Regions from separate parts of the Calothrix sp. PCC 6303 genome, predicted to be linked through region 2. Evidence: riboswitches for the same ligand, from Rfam matches in the RefSeq annotation. Region 2 holds a riboswitch; the other holds the start of a gene.
The links. A riboswitch is a leader RNA that binds a small molecule or an ion and turns the genes downstream of it on or off. The one in region 2 is predicted to bind cobalamin.
Positions count from the first base shown of each region.

Region 1: linked by a shared signal. The riboswitch ahead of CAL6303_RS25425 (TonB-dependent receptor) and the one ahead of CAL6303_RS21455 (DUF1636 domain-containing protein) in region 2 are both predicted to bind cobalamin.

Region 1 covers NC_019751.1:6,263,575-6,271,182, forward strand. Annotated here, with positions in the region: gene CAL6303_RS25415 (hypothetical protein) at 1-81, opposite strand, end outside; gene CAL6303_RS25420 (CIA30 family protein) at 337-1,824, shown strand; gene CAL6303_RS30075 (hypothetical protein) at 2,013-2,270, opposite strand; cobalamin riboswitch at 2,494-2,654, shown strand; gene CAL6303_RS25425 (TonB-dependent receptor) at 2,674-4,857, shown strand; gene CAL6303_RS25430 ((2Fe-2S) ferredoxin domain-containing protein) at 4,926-5,792, shown strand; gene CAL6303_RS25435 (ABC transporter substrate-binding protein) at 6,069-7,298, shown strand; gene CAL6303_RS25440 (iron ABC transporter permease) at 7,316-7,608, shown strand, end outside.
Region 2 covers NC_019751.1:5,280,097-5,287,704, forward strand. Annotated here, with positions in the region: gene CAL6303_RS21425 (family 10 glycosylhydrolase) at 1-339, shown strand, start outside; gene CAL6303_RS21430 (class I SAM-dependent methyltransferase) at 629-1,486, opposite strand; gene CAL6303_RS21435 (methyltransferase domain-containing protein) at 1,717-2,667, opposite strand; gene CAL6303_RS21440 (ubiquinol-cytochrome c reductase iron-sulfur subunit) at 2,845-3,273, opposite strand; gene CAL6303_RS21445 (hypothetical protein) at 3,495-3,821, opposite strand; gene CAL6303_RS21450 (hypothetical protein) at 4,031-4,540, opposite strand; gene CAL6303_RS21455 (DUF1636 domain-containing protein) at 4,652-5,077, opposite strand; cobalamin riboswitch at 5,099-5,257, opposite strand; gene CAL6303_RS21460 (tetratricopeptide repeat protein) at 5,691-7,608, shown strand, end outside.

The sequences.
Region 1 (7,608 bases), 980 kb from region 2:
AAACCATTGAAAACAAGCAAAAACTAATGCCATCAAAGCGACAATTCCAACACTTGAACCCACAAATAGATTTAGATACATCAGGCAACCTCTTTTACTATTGGTATTCCCCACATCATGGCTTTTCAGCATAAATATCTAAAAAATACCTGTGATACTTTCTTGAGTTACACACATACTACATAGTTAATTGGGAATTTTAGTTCGGCACTTTAACTTGAGATGTCTCCCCAGGGTGGTTTTAACTTAGGGTAAATTAATTATTATTAAGAATATGATTGTGACACTTGCAGCATATGCATGTTCAGAGCTGAAGACTAAATAGGAATAAAAGCTATGACTAATGAAACTCGCGGACAATGGGATTTAGGTAGATTTATTCAAACACTCAACTATTTTGAAGTTGTACCACCTTTAAATTGGATTCAAAATATACTACAGGGTAAGTTCTTTCAGAATAGCCAAAATCAGCCAGATGGAGCCAAAAAAATGGGTGTAATCTTAGTTGCAGGGGCAACAGGTGGTGTGGGTAAACGAGTTGTACAACGCTTACTTCAGCAGGGTTATCGAGTGAGATGTCTAGTGCGTGACATCGAAAAAGCTAGAAATATTCTTGGTAACGATACTGATTTAATAGTTGCCGATATTACCAAACCTGAAACTTTAAACGAATTAGTTATGTCAAATATCCAAGCTGTAATTTGCTGTACATCAGTGCGTGTGCAGCCTGTAGAAGGCGATACACCTAATCGTGACAAATATAACCAAGGTATTAAATTTTATCAACCGGAAATAGTCGGTGACACACCTGAAAATGTTGAATATCAAGGTGTCAAAAATTTAGTTGAGGCAGCGGCAAAATACCTCCCCCAAGGAGACGAGAAGCTAGTTTTCGACTTTACTAACCCATCAACAGATTTGAAAAATATTTGGGGTGCTTTGGATGATGTGGTGATGGGTGGAGTTAGTAGCAGTAATATGAGTTTTCTTGATAGTTCAGCTATATTCGCTGGAAATATTTCCATTGCCAATTCTGGAGGTTTTGCCTCAGTTAGAACTAAAAACTTTGATCCAGCAATCAATTTATCTGGTTATGAAGGAATTGATTTAAAAGTTAAAGGTGATGGCAAACGCTATAAATTATTTTTGCGTTCTGATTCTGCCTGGGATGGTGTTGGTTATAGTTATTCCTTTGACACAGAAGCAGATACTTGGATTAATATTAAAGTTCCCTTCAGTAATTTAATTCCTGTATTTCGTGCCAAAGTTGTTAGGGATCGTCCTCCAATAGATACCAGTAAAATTTGCTCTTTACAATTAATGTTAAGTAAATTTGAGTATGATGGTGAACTAAATCCCAAGTTTTCTGCTGGTGCTTTTGCTTTGGAAGTAGAATCAATCAAAGCCTACGGAGGTAGCAAATTACCTAGATTTGTCCTCATTAGTTCCGCAGGTGTCACCCGTCCTGGAAGAGAGGGAATTAACTTAGAAGAAGAACCCCCCGCAGTTAGATTAAATGATCAATTGGGAGGAATATTAACTTGGAAACTGAGAGGAGAAGATAGTTTAAGGACAAGTGGTATTCCTTATACAATTATTCGTCCTTGTGCTTTAACTGAGGAAACTGGTGGTAAAGAATTATTAGCTGAACAAGGTGATAATATTCGCGGCAAAATCAGCCGGGATGATGTTGCTGAATTGTGTTTACAGGCATTACAAGAAACAGCAGCATCTAATGTCACTTTTGAAGTGAAACAAGGAGAAAATCAAATGGGGAATCCAGGATGGAAAACCTTATTTTCTCAGTTAAAAAGTGATAGCTGAAATGAGCAATGACTTAAATCTACGTGTTGCCACCCCCAACGACATAGATTTGCTAGGACACTGGGATGATATCTATCTGATGTGGGCTTAGGGACTTCCAATTAAAAAAATACCCACAAATTTCTTGTGGTGCGGGCATCTTGCCCGCAAATTATCAAGGATGGGCAGGATGCCAATACATATCTGCGTTACTTCGGATTAAATAAGACATCTAGTGAAAATGAATGTAGAGACGTTCTGGTGGAACGTCTACACAAAATTTGGGTATTGATGTGTGATTCAAAGACATTAAAATTGCTGTAATTACTGGAGATGTTAAATGGATTACGCGATCGCATAACCCATTTAACACCGATTAAGAGCAGAAGTACATCGCAATATAAACTATTTGTCGGACAAATTGCCTCACAAGTATTGACAATCACCTCAAAGAGAATGATAATCATTTTACTCATTTTAAGTAAATATTATTACAGTCAAAACTTTTACAGGTATGAATCAGTGGTTATTTGTCAAGTACTGAACATCATCAAAATCGATATATTCTGCTTTATAGGTTGGATAATCAAATCTACTCAGTTGCTTTTTACCCTCACTTTCGAGATCCTCTACGCAAAGCATACTTACGAATGTAATATTTCGACATTAATCACCAAATATATCCGTGCTATTGTGCGAAAATGCATTGGTTCTAATCAGAATTATTCATTAAAAATAACGGGGAAAGTTTGGTGAAAATCCAGCGCTGTCCCGCAACTGTGACGAGGCAAATTTTTCTTTTTAATCTTTGTCTCTAAGTCAGAACACCCGCCAATCGCCACAAAAAACATAATTATCTGCGAGGTACAGATGAGAAATAATATGTTTAATTCCCAATTGGGAACTAAGTTTGCTGTGTCTAGTTTGGCAGCAATATTGGGGATATTCTCTGGAAGTTACAAAGCTAGGGCAACGGAAATCCCCCTAATATCCAACTTTCCCAAAAACGAAGGTACTGCTTCAGATTTACAACCAGCTACACAAGTCATACCCAACAACAAAATAGCAGAAGTCGCTCAAGAATCGACACCAACAGAAGAACAAAAAGAAGAGAAAGAACCCGACATCGAAATAAACGTCGTCGATAAATTATTGAATGAACCTGTGTACTCTCCTTTTCGTCGGGAAGGGACAGTTAAAGATTCTACCCGTCCCATATATGTGATTACGGGTGAAGAAATGGAAGCACAGGGTGTGAGAACAGTCCGAGAAGCACTCAAATTTGTTCCTGGTATCTTACCAGATGGAACTGTTGGAACTGAACCCCATGCATTAAGTGGTCAATTTATTCGTGGTTCTAATGGTGAACAGGTGCTAATTCTGCTTGACGGCAGACCAATTAATAACTTAGGTAGTGGTCGTTTTGATCTGTCAGAATTCACTACCAATAACATTGAGCGAGTCGAAGTGTTACCAGGTGGTGGTTCAACTCTTTATGGTTCTGATGCAATTGGTGGAGTAATTAATATTATTACCCGTCGTCCCACAGATAAAACCACAACTGAAGCAAAGGTAAATGTTGGTGCTTATGGATTGAATCAACAGACTATTCAAAATAGTGGAAAAGCTGGGGATATTGGTTGGGTAGTGGGATATAATCGCACTCAATCCCAATATAATTATCCTTTTTCAATTCCCGAAGCTAACTTTAGGGGAACCAGAAAAAATAACGATGCTCTCTTCAATAACTTTAACGTTAAATTAGAAGCAAATTTAGGTAAGCGTAATACTCTAACTTTTTCCACACAATACTTAGGAAAAGAACAAGGAACACCAGGAGGAGTTCCCATACTTGTACCACAATTTGGTCAAGGTTCTGGTAATGTACTAACCGATAAAAACCGCAAATATACAGACCAAGTTTTAAATGATTTAAGCTGGAGTTCTAAGCTTGGAGGGGGAAATGATTCGCTATTAACAGCCAGATTCTACACCGATTTTCTCAATACTCGCTTTGACTCTAACTCCATCACTAATCCACCTCAATTCAACAGAAGATTCGAGACAAAACAAAGTTCTTACGGTTTTCAAGCTACCCATAGCTGGAACTTCAGCAAAAATCACAGTATAGTTTATGGTTTTGACTATCGAAATGTGAATGTTGTTAGTAGTGCAATCAGAAATTCTACAGGTGTCAACACAATTAACTATGACGATAATATTGGGCAAAGTGCTATTTTTGCCAGATACGAAACAAGTCTTATTCCTAACGTCAAATTCAATTTAGGTTTGCGTCAAGATTTCAACACTTTAGCCAATGCTTCTGCAACATCACCATCAATTGGTGCAAAATGGGATATCAGCAACTCTACTACTATACGGGCAAACTACATCAGAAATTTTCGTGTCCCAACGGTAAGCAACTTATTTAGTCTTAACCCAACATTTATCGGGAATCCCAACCTTAAACCAGAAAAAGGAGATAGTTTTGATATTGGTATCGACCAAAAATTAGGGGACATTGGTTTGTTGCGCTTAACTTTTTTCCAAAATAACATATCAGACCTAATTGCTTTCAAATCTATTAGACCAGCCGTGAATGGAGTAACGGGAACTTGGGAAAATATCGGCTTAGTTGAAACTTCAGGAATTGAAGCGGCATTAAATTTACAAATTGCTAAAAATATCTATGCTTTTGTAAATTATACGGCAAATGATCCACGCATCAAAAAAAGTTCTAATCCGGCAGAAATCAACAAAGAGTTACGATTTGCAGGTGCAGATAAACTAAATTTGGGTGTTTCCTATGAAAATACTCAAGGTTTATATCTTGGACTATTGATGAATTCTCTGGGGAAATATCCTACGAATAATACCAACACTGAGTCATTAGCAGGTTACACAACTTTTGATGCAAAAACTCGCATTCCCCTCAGTCAGAACTTCACCCTTAATGCTAGTGTAGATAATATCTTTAATCAAAGATATCAATTATTTGCTGGATTTCCGGATGCGGGTAGAGTATTTCAAGTTGGTTTAAGTGCTAATTTCTAATGATATGTATAGATGCTATGTATATGTAGCGTCTATACAATTAACCTACATATTGCGAGAAAATTGCCATGATTGAATTCAATCCTTGTGTTATCCCACTCAATCAGAAAACAACTGAAGCAACAGGAAACGGTTGGACAATTGAATATGAGTATTTTGATTGTCGATGTGATGTACTTGCTTGTTTAACTTACACATTATTTCAACAAAATTGGCATCAAATTGGTTTAGGACATTTAGAACAAGGTAGCGTTTTAGAGTTAGAATTTCACGAAGCACCAAAAAAATGCGTTCTCTATGATGGATATCTGACTGTGATTACACAGGGTTGGCATTTTCACTTGTGTATTGAAGAAACTATAGGTGGTCCAAATTCAGAGACTCCACTAGAAGTAAGGCAGCAAAGATTAATTAATAAAGGTGCATTTTATAGACGTATTAATTCAGAAGGAGAACCCCACAGTTGGGGTATTCAGTTTTGGAATGGTGCGGGTGAAAAAGTAATGACTATATTTTTGCCAAATCCATATGTAGAAGATGAAAATTTATTACCTGATGGTAAAGCAAATTTTAGCAAATTAGAGCTATATAAACAACTTCGAGAAATTTATGTGTTAGGAACAAAGGAAATTCCTTTTACTAAAAATCCTTTTAAGTGTTCTTATATAGCTGTTTGTACATCCGGACGCTGTTACCCCTCGCGGAAATGGCAACCTACATTTGATGCACTTTCTGCGGCAGTTGAAAAAGCAGGTTTGGATATAGAAGTGCGAACAACCGGTTGTTTGCAGGTTTGTAAATTGGGTCCGGTGGCATTTTATTCTGATGATAAAACTTGGTACAGTCGGGTGAAACCAGAAGTTGCCAAAAAGATTGTTAATGAACATTTAGTTGAAGGGAAAAAGGTGACAGAGTATATCTATCCACCTGTATAGTTGCCATTTTTGATTAATTGTAGAGATGTAATATTTTACCTCTCCTATAAATACAGCAGATTACAGGTAAATGAGGTATAAAGATCAAGAATAAAACTGTGGTGGTACGGGCAGCGTTCGATGGTTCCTGAGCCTGTCGGAACGAAGTGTACCGGAGGTAAGGACTGAGCGCTCACGCCGAAGTCTTGCCCGCTACAGGTGTACCTTACCAAGATAAAATCTGCTGTATATTCTTTTTTCTAAAAGACATCTATAACTAAACAGCAATTGAACAAGATGTTATATAAGCTGCAACATTTAAAACTAATTAATTTAATTTTCATTATATTTATTGTTTCTACATTAATCATTGCTTGCGAAAGTCCGAAAGTTAATCATCTTGAAAAAAAATCCCTTAATCCAGCCTGTATTCAACAATACGACGCAAACCGCGATTATTTCCCTGATAAAGTGACTATTACCCGCGCTCAGGGTTTTACTGTGGAATATCATAAAAACTATAAAGTGATTACAATTAATAATCCTTGGAAGGATGCAAAAACTGGCTTTAAATATGTTTTAGTTCAATGCGGCACTCCTACACCGAAAGATATTCTAGAAAATAACAAAAATGCCCAAGTAATTACTGTCCCAGTTAATTCTGTGGTTTCCCTTTCCACAACTCATTTACCCCATTTAGCGAAACTGGGAGTTGTCGATAAATTACTTGGAGTCAGCGATACGAAAACAGTCAATACCTCTGAGGTTGTAGAAAAAATTAAAACTGGCATTATTGCAAATGTTGGCAATAATGCCAGCGTTAATATTGAGAAAATATTAGAATTAAATCCAGAATTAATTACAACTTATGGAACTGGAAACACCCAAATCGATAGTTATCCAAAGTTGTTAGAAGCAGCTTTAAAAGTGGCAATCAATGCCGAATATATGGAAGATTCACCTTTGGGTAGAAGCGAATGGTTAAAATTTACGGCTTTATTCTTTAATAAAGAGAAAGAGGCAGAACAAATATTTGGGGAAGTAGAACAAAAGTATCAACAAATAGCAACTAAGGCAAAAGCAGCAAAATCACGTCCAAGTGTGTTTGTGGGATTTAATTTTAAAGGCACTTGGTATATGCCGGGTGGTAATAGTTATACTGCCAAGTATTTAGAGGATGCAGGGGCAAACTATCTTTGGAGTAATGAAGAGTCTTCGGGAAGTTTACCTTTATCTTTTGAGGCAATTATCGAACGGGCAACAAATGCTGATTTCTGGTTGAATCTTAGCCAAAAATGGAATTTAAAGCAAGATATTCTAGCCGAAGATAATCGATATGCTGATTTTAAAGCTGTTAAAAATGGGAATATCTATAATAATAATTTGCGGATAAATAAAGGTGGAGGAAATGACTACTGGGAAGGGGGAATTAGTAATCCTGATGCGGTTTTATCTGATTTAATTAAGATTTTTCATCCAGAGATTTTACCGCAGCATGAGTTAGTTTTTTATCGTCGTGTTCAGTAAGGATTGAAAACTGTCAGATGTATATTATTAAAGATTTCTATAAGGCTTTAATTGCAAGAGAATATTTAGTTTTTGTGTTGTTGATTGGGGTATTAATTCTGGCTTTTTTGTTAGATATTGCTGTTGGTTCGGTGCAAGTCCCTATTACTGATGTTGTTAAGGTTTTATTTGGTGGGGATGCGGAAAAGATTAGTTGGACAAATATTATTTTTAAGTTTAGATTACCCAAAGCTATAACCGCTATGCTTGCTGGTGCTGCTTTGGGTGTGAGTGGATTGCAGATGCAAACTATTTTTAAAAATCCACTTGC
Region 2 (7,608 bases):
AATCAAGTTGTGGGACGGGGTTATGATTCGCGCTTACAGCCTTGGGATCGGTTTCCTAGTTCAATGGAATGGCACGCGATGTCCTACGCTAATTGTGGTCATGCTGGTTGCGTTGCCCAGCAAGTAGCACGGGTTTTGAGTATGGCAAAATCACAAACTCAGGTGATTCCAGCAATTGCTGGTAATTGGGGAGAATCAGCTAAGGGTCGTCCTCCTTTGGAAGTGCAAATGCAAGCTTTGCGACAGTTTGCCCCTCGGTTGCGTGGGGTGAGTCACTTTGCCTATTCCTGGCAAGACCCGGAAGATGATAGCGATCGCAAGTTTTGTAGAGCGCAGTAATTACGTTGAGATGGGAATCATCCTGTCTCAATTTTTAATCGTTGTTGGAAAAAATATTTGGTTGTTGTAATTGTGTTGCCACAATGTGGGAAAATATGAATATAAGAATTTTATAATTGGGTGTGACCAAAATTTTTATGAAGGGACGAGTTCCCATTATAAAAATCATTACTTACCTATGTATACCACAAACTACACTGCCAAGTTTCACTAAAATCACTAAATTTAATTAAAAAAATATCAATTGGTTTCACCGGAGTTCGACTCCAGCAAAACCGCTATATCTTGCTCAATCACCGACAAATCTCCAAAGCTGAATTTTATAACAAAGATGTTTTTCAAAAATAGCTCGTGCTGCCAATCCCTCAACAATTGGTTTATCCAACCAGCGTTTAAATGCCCAACTTCCAATCGCATGTAATGGTGGAACAGCAATAGCTACCAATTCAGCAATATATTTCATCGTTGTCAGTCCAAAAGTCTGGAAAACATCAATACACAAATCTATAGTTGGTGCAATAGATTTAGAAATATCTTCATCTTTAACTAATTCAAATCCAGCCTTTTCCAAAGCTAATTTGAGTTCGCTAACAACATGACAATTTGAGAAAATACCTTCTTTATAATCACCATCAAGCCGCATCATATCGGCAATTAATAGGTAGCCCCCACTACCCAGTAAACGAGCCGCACCTTGAGCCAAATCATCAACAGCTATATATTGGCTGCTTTCACTAAACAGAACTAAGTCGTAGGATTTGTTTTGTTGAAAATCTTCAAATCTGGTTAAGTAAAAAGGTACTTGACCGTTTGTATTCTTAATAAACCTTTCTTCTTGAAGTGCATCAGGTGCTAATCCTTCAACTTGGAAACCTCTTTCAGTCAGGTATATTGCATTACCACCAATCCCACAACCCACATCAAGTATAGTTTTTATCCCCTGGGGAATAGCGCTCATAACCTTAGCTGCGTAAGCTTCTTGAGCTACACGCATCCTAGTCAGAGTCAATTCCTCTCCAACAGAAGGTAGTGGTTCCCAATACCCATAGTGGAGGTAGTAAGAACCCGTGAGTCCTGTATAGTAATCTATCGCTGCATTTTGGTAGCGAGTCGGTTTAGGAACTTGAATAGACTTTGATTTTTGCATTTAGTTTTATGATTAGTGAATAGGATTGGAGACTTAATTAAGGATATATATCAATACTTTGCCTTTACTTAGAGGAGGAAAAGGAATTTCCTCAAATCCGTTAACAGCTACCAAGTTTTTAATTTTTGATGTACCAATAAAAACATTCTCTCACCTCTATCCACTTTTGATGATTCTTCTTTGTGTAGATTATAAAGCTGGGAGAATAATCAGACTTTATGCATGACAAATTATTTACCAGAAAATCCACGTACAGCACGGAACATTCCAAAACGGCAAAGACCTGCACCAAATGCTAACCGCATCAAAATGAGGGTCGGGACTTCTCGCAAAGATTTAATGAAACCAGATGCACCGAAACGTACTAAACCACTAGGTCTAGCTATTCCCTGCCAAATAGAATCAAGCCATGAGGGAAGTGTTTCTTCTGTCCAGTCTGCTGTAATTGTTTTCCCCTTTACTAATCCTGTTTCTTCCAAAAGCTCAGAAAAACCTTCAATACTGGCAAAAGCAGGATGAGACCACTGATCCAACAATTGTTGCATCACAGGTTTTTCCCAAAAATTCAAAGGAATTTGGCGATCATCTCTTTGATTCCAATCAGCCACAACCAGCAATCCATCAGGCTTTAAGACCCGCATCAGTTCTTTGGCGAAAACAGCTTTATCTGGCATGTGGGGACCAGCTTCAATCGACCAAACTACATCAAAACTGCCATCAGGGAAAGAAAGTGCCATGGCATCATCTACCTGAAACTGAGCGCTAACTCCTTGGGGAGTCAATTCCTGAGCGCGTTTAACCTGTTGGGGACTAATGGTGATACCTGTTACAGCAAACCCGTAATCCCTCGCCAAAATTCGACTACTACCCCCAATTCCACAACCAACATCTAAAACGGTTGTACCGGGGGGTAATTTATCCAAACCACCCCAACGCACCATTTCATGTACAAAGTCAGATTTTGCGGCAAGAAAATCTTTTTGTTGTGGAGGTGAACCATAATGACCTAAGTGGATATGTTCACCCCAATAAAATTCTAAAATGCCGTCTTCTGTCCATTCGTCGTAGGAATTAGCGACTGTATTGGATGATTCGTAACGACGAGATGTGGATAAATAAACTACAATTCCCAGTATTAATAATGCAATGATAAATCCTAGGGCAGGAAACAACCAACTCATGAAAATTAAGCCTTAATATTTTTTAATAATTCTATCTTATTATTAAAGACAAAATTAAACATGTATAATATAAAACCCAAATAATCAGTGCTGATTAAGTAAATTTAGCTTTAGTTGGATTATGCGATACCTAGGGTGGTAAACAACGCATGGTTGATATTTAGGAAAATCATGACATCAAACTCCCACCATTACCTTATTACCTTCTATCTTGGTTTTATAAGTTGGCAATGGTTTAGTTGCTGGTCCATTTTGAACCTTTCCAGTCGTGGTAAATTCGGAAGCATGACAGGGGCATAAAAATATCTTTTCTTCTGCTTCCCAATCAACTTTGCAACCAAGGTGTGTACAAGTTGGATTCACCGCAATCAAATTTTTGCTTTTAGATGTTCCAACGACTAAAACCGCACCCAAAGATGATTTAGCTTTGAATAATTGACCTGCTTTATCTAATTCTGCAACAGTCCCGATGGAAATCCAATTTGTAGATTTTGTTGGCTTCTTTTTTGATTGGGGTTTAGCTGCATAACTTGCAGCAACGAATATAGGGAACAAATTGATAAACAAGCTAATACTGAACAAATTCAGAAATTTACGACGATTCATAGAATTTGGATATAGTTATGATTGAGAAAATACAATAATTGCTTTTGAGTGAGCGTTATTTTATTTTGTCGGAATCAAAATGTAGGATATAGTTCAACAGGTAAATAAACTAAGTTATACTTTTAACTCTTTGTTTACTACCCTTATATCCTACAATATATACTTTAATTAGTTACACCCTATATCTTTAATTAGCCCAAAATTACTCAGTAAAATATCTTCTAAGGTAAGCTATTCCGCAGACGACGTATACAGTTAATCGAAGCGACACAATCACAACCAAACATTGCTACAGCAGCATCACTCTCTTCATCAGTAACACCAAGCAGCGCACTTTCATTATTCATATCAGCCGCATCGATTTCTACATTACCCTTCTTTAAGTGAGATAATTGGGATGCGTTAGCACAGAAAAACTTACCGAGTTTTGTATGTTTTACACAGGCTTTTTGACTTTCTGCCGATACTGGTGTGACAGTTGCATCTGGACGTTCTACAGGTTGTACATTCTTAACTGTCTCACTAGCTACAGCTATCTTTCCACTCATTAACAATGAACCTAGAGATATAAATGCTAGAGGTTTTTTTGTCAAGTTTGAGAATATTTGTTTCACTCAGATCTCCTAACAGTACAAGGATTAGCATTGCGAATTGATTCTAACCGACGTGACGAGAATCTTTTTTGTCTAGTTCCTGAAATTAACTATGTGTAACACATTTCTAATTTTTTGACTACTGATACTTTGCGTATAATTATTTACTCTACGTAGCTAGAAAATTCATGCCATTGCTGGCGTACTTGCTGATAGCATTCTAATGGTGTCATGAGGGGGTTTTGTAAAATATTGACTTCAATTTGTGAACCATCTTTAACTAAGATAATCACATCTTGTTGAGGTTTGTAAGTATCAACTGCTTCTAAGATATGGTCGATAGTTTCTGATGCTACCATCCACTCATGTAAATAAGCTTTGAGATCTGTTTGCACTAGAAAGTGAGTGCTGACTATTTCATCTGCACAGTGATATTTCCCACGGATAATAGAAAAAGGAATGCGGGGTAAATCGACTTTTCTAATATGGCAAAAAACTGCCCCACGTCCTAGCTGAGAAAAACCTTTCCAAGCTGTATAACCAATTAGCAAAAAATTGGTAAAGTTCAATTCTTTTGGCAATTCAATTACTCTCCTTTGGAGGAAATAAACAGTACCAAATATTGGTGATGCCAACAAATAACGATAATCATTATTACATAAATATTGGGTCATGCCGTTACCGACTCCCTAACAATTCACCCCAACATGTCTGTATAAACTAGGTGTGAACCTTCTTAGCTGTTTCAGATCAAGTTGCTTGATTTCTCAACTCAATCTAAGTAATTAATTACACAGTTCCAATTGAATATTATTAGCTTCGAGAGGAATTGAAACTGATGGAATTCTTGCTAAGATACCTTTTTTCAGTGGCTCAGGACGTTCTGACCAAGGTAGTAAACCCTCTGGATGTAGGTAATATTTAGTCGCACAACTAAATACTCCATCAACTTCTGCGGGAGTTAATTCAGGGGAAATATCACCGAAAAGATACGTATTTTTACCAGGAGCAGCAAATGAAACTACACAAGAACGGCTACAAGCACTCATACATTCCACTGCTTGGATGACGAATTCTGCGCTGGATTCACGATTTAAATAATCTGCTTGTAAGCGTTTGAGCAGCTTTTCGCCACCACTTTCACCGACACGATTACCATTTTCCCACTTACTAGCACAAGTGGTACAAACAAAAATTGTATGTGCGCTCATCTATACCTCGTAGATTTAGCTGGGTTGTTTTGACTTATCGGCGGGCATTCTGACTGACAAGGTTAATATTTTTCTTTTTTTCCTTGATTACAGCTGCGGGACAGCGCCGGACTTACACCGGACTTTCCCCGTTACCTCTAGTGGATGATACTCACTAGAACCGAGATTAAGGTGAATGCTAACACAAATTTAGTGTATTTGGATCGCTATTCCAGTTTTCAGGCTATGCTAGCAAGTCTCAGAAATATCATAAAGCTTGGCACAGTTTAGTCTTACAGCAATTTTAATCTATTTGAACCACACATAAACACCAAAACCTTGTCTAGACGTTCCACCGGAACGTCTCTACGTGTGGTCTATTTACCCTTAATCAAACAAAAAATCAAATATTTTTGAAACAACCTGATTCTGTTTGTCTTTTTTCTTTATCTTGAATAGAGGTTTTTTCAGACGCAGAACGTCGCAATGACAAAACTCCACTTTTCATGACGGACGAGGTTCAGAATCAAAATTTTGTAGTTGAAATTCCTTGAGAATCGCTCAAACAGTAGTCATTTTCCGGAAATAAGTGATAATACGGTGAAGATGACTTAGATATATACTTGCTGATGTTATGTCCATAGCCTTCACCTTTGCCCTAAGCCAAAACCAAACCTTTGAACTGCGCTGTAATTACGGTAATCGTCGCTTGGATACGGAAGCCCTAGGGACGTTGATTGATTTGTGTGAAGCAAAGTATTATACCAAAGATTTCGATGCACCCGCAGAGTTAAAGAAAATCGGACGGGAATTGTATCAATGGTTCGATGGGAAGGAAGGTTGGTTGCGTCGGGGTTTGGAGAGTGATAGTCAAGCTCTAATTTATCTCGATTTAATTCAGACTAGTGAAGCAGAGGGATTAAACCCACAAACTCAGAAAGTGGCATTAGGGTTGGCACATTTACCTTGGGAATTATTACACGATGGTTCGCGGTTCTTACTGATAGAAGCCAGTGTTTTGCCCGTGCGATCGCTTGTTAGAAACAACAATAGTTTTTTAGCAACACAAAATCGTCCGTTGCGGTTGTTGTTTATGGCAACTTCCCCAGAACATCCTGGTGTTGCACTTTTGGGTTTTGAGCAGGAAGAGACGAATATTCTCAAAGCGACAAAAGACCAACCTCTGACTTTGGTGGTGGAAGAAAGCGGTTCTGTTGAGGAATTGGAAAACTTGGTGCGATCGTATCCTGAAGATTATTTTGATGTATTTCATCTCACTGGGCATGGGGTGATTTATACGGAAAAAGCTTTTGGAAAGTTACTACCCAAAGGTAAGAAAATCAAAGATAATACACCTTGTTTTATTACCGAGGATGATTTGGGCAAGGTTGTATTTACGACTGCGGAAGATTTGGGCAAAGCATTTGTTAAAGGTAATTCTAGAAAGTTTCCCAGGGTAATTTTCCTGTCGGGATGTCATACCGGACAATTGGCAGATGGGGGAACTGTTCCGTCGATGGCACAGGCTTTGGTAAAACAAGGTGCTGCGGTAGTATTAGGTTGGGCGCGTCCGGTTTATGATACAACGGGTATTATTGCCGCAACTGCGATTTATCAAGCTTTGGCAACTGGTGCGACGATAGAGGAAGCGATAATTGCCGCACACCAGGAAATGCTCGCACAGGAATGTTCTGATGGGCATTTACTGCGGGTTTATCGCGATACGCGGGAAATTGGCGGTTTGGTGACATCGTTGTTTACCAAGAAACGGGAAAAGCTGAAATTTACAGCTTCCGAATCGGAATTTTTGGATGAGAATAATATTGTCAAAGTTGCCAGTCGTGGGGAATTTGTTGGACGTAGACGCGCTTTACAAAGGTGTTTAAGAGCATTGCGGGAAACCAGCGACGAGACTGGGGTATTTATTGCCGGGATGGGGGGATTGGGTAAAAGTTCTTTGGCAGCAAGGTTATGTACAAGGGTACAAGCACAACGGGAGAATTTTGAGCGGGTTGTGTTAGTTGGTGTGGTTGATGAGGTAGGTTTAATTGGGAAATTGGCGAGTAAATATCAGCGATTTGCTGGTGTTCCGGCACTTTTGAATGAGCCGGGAATGAGTTTACAAGGACGATTACAGAACTTTTTTGAACATATTGAGCAGGAATTAGACAAGCCGTTATTATTGGTTTTGGATGACTTCGAGCAGAATATTCCCAAAACGAATGTGAAAGATGGTAGTTTGCGGATGACGACGGAAGCTTACCGGGTTTTAGAGGCGATTTGTGCGGCTTTGGCAGAAAATCAGGCAGAGAGTCGCTTGATTGTGACTTGTCGATATTTGGAAAAAGAGACTTTACCAGCGCATAATCTGCATTTGGAAAGATTAGCGGGGATGGGTGAAAGTGATATTGATAAGATTTATCGTGAATTTGATGAGGGAGTTAGGGAACAGGTACAGAAAAATCGGATAATTAAAATTGCCGACGGAAATCCGAGGTTATTGAAGTGGTTGGTGGATATATTGCGGCAACCGGGAATTTTGGGAAATATTT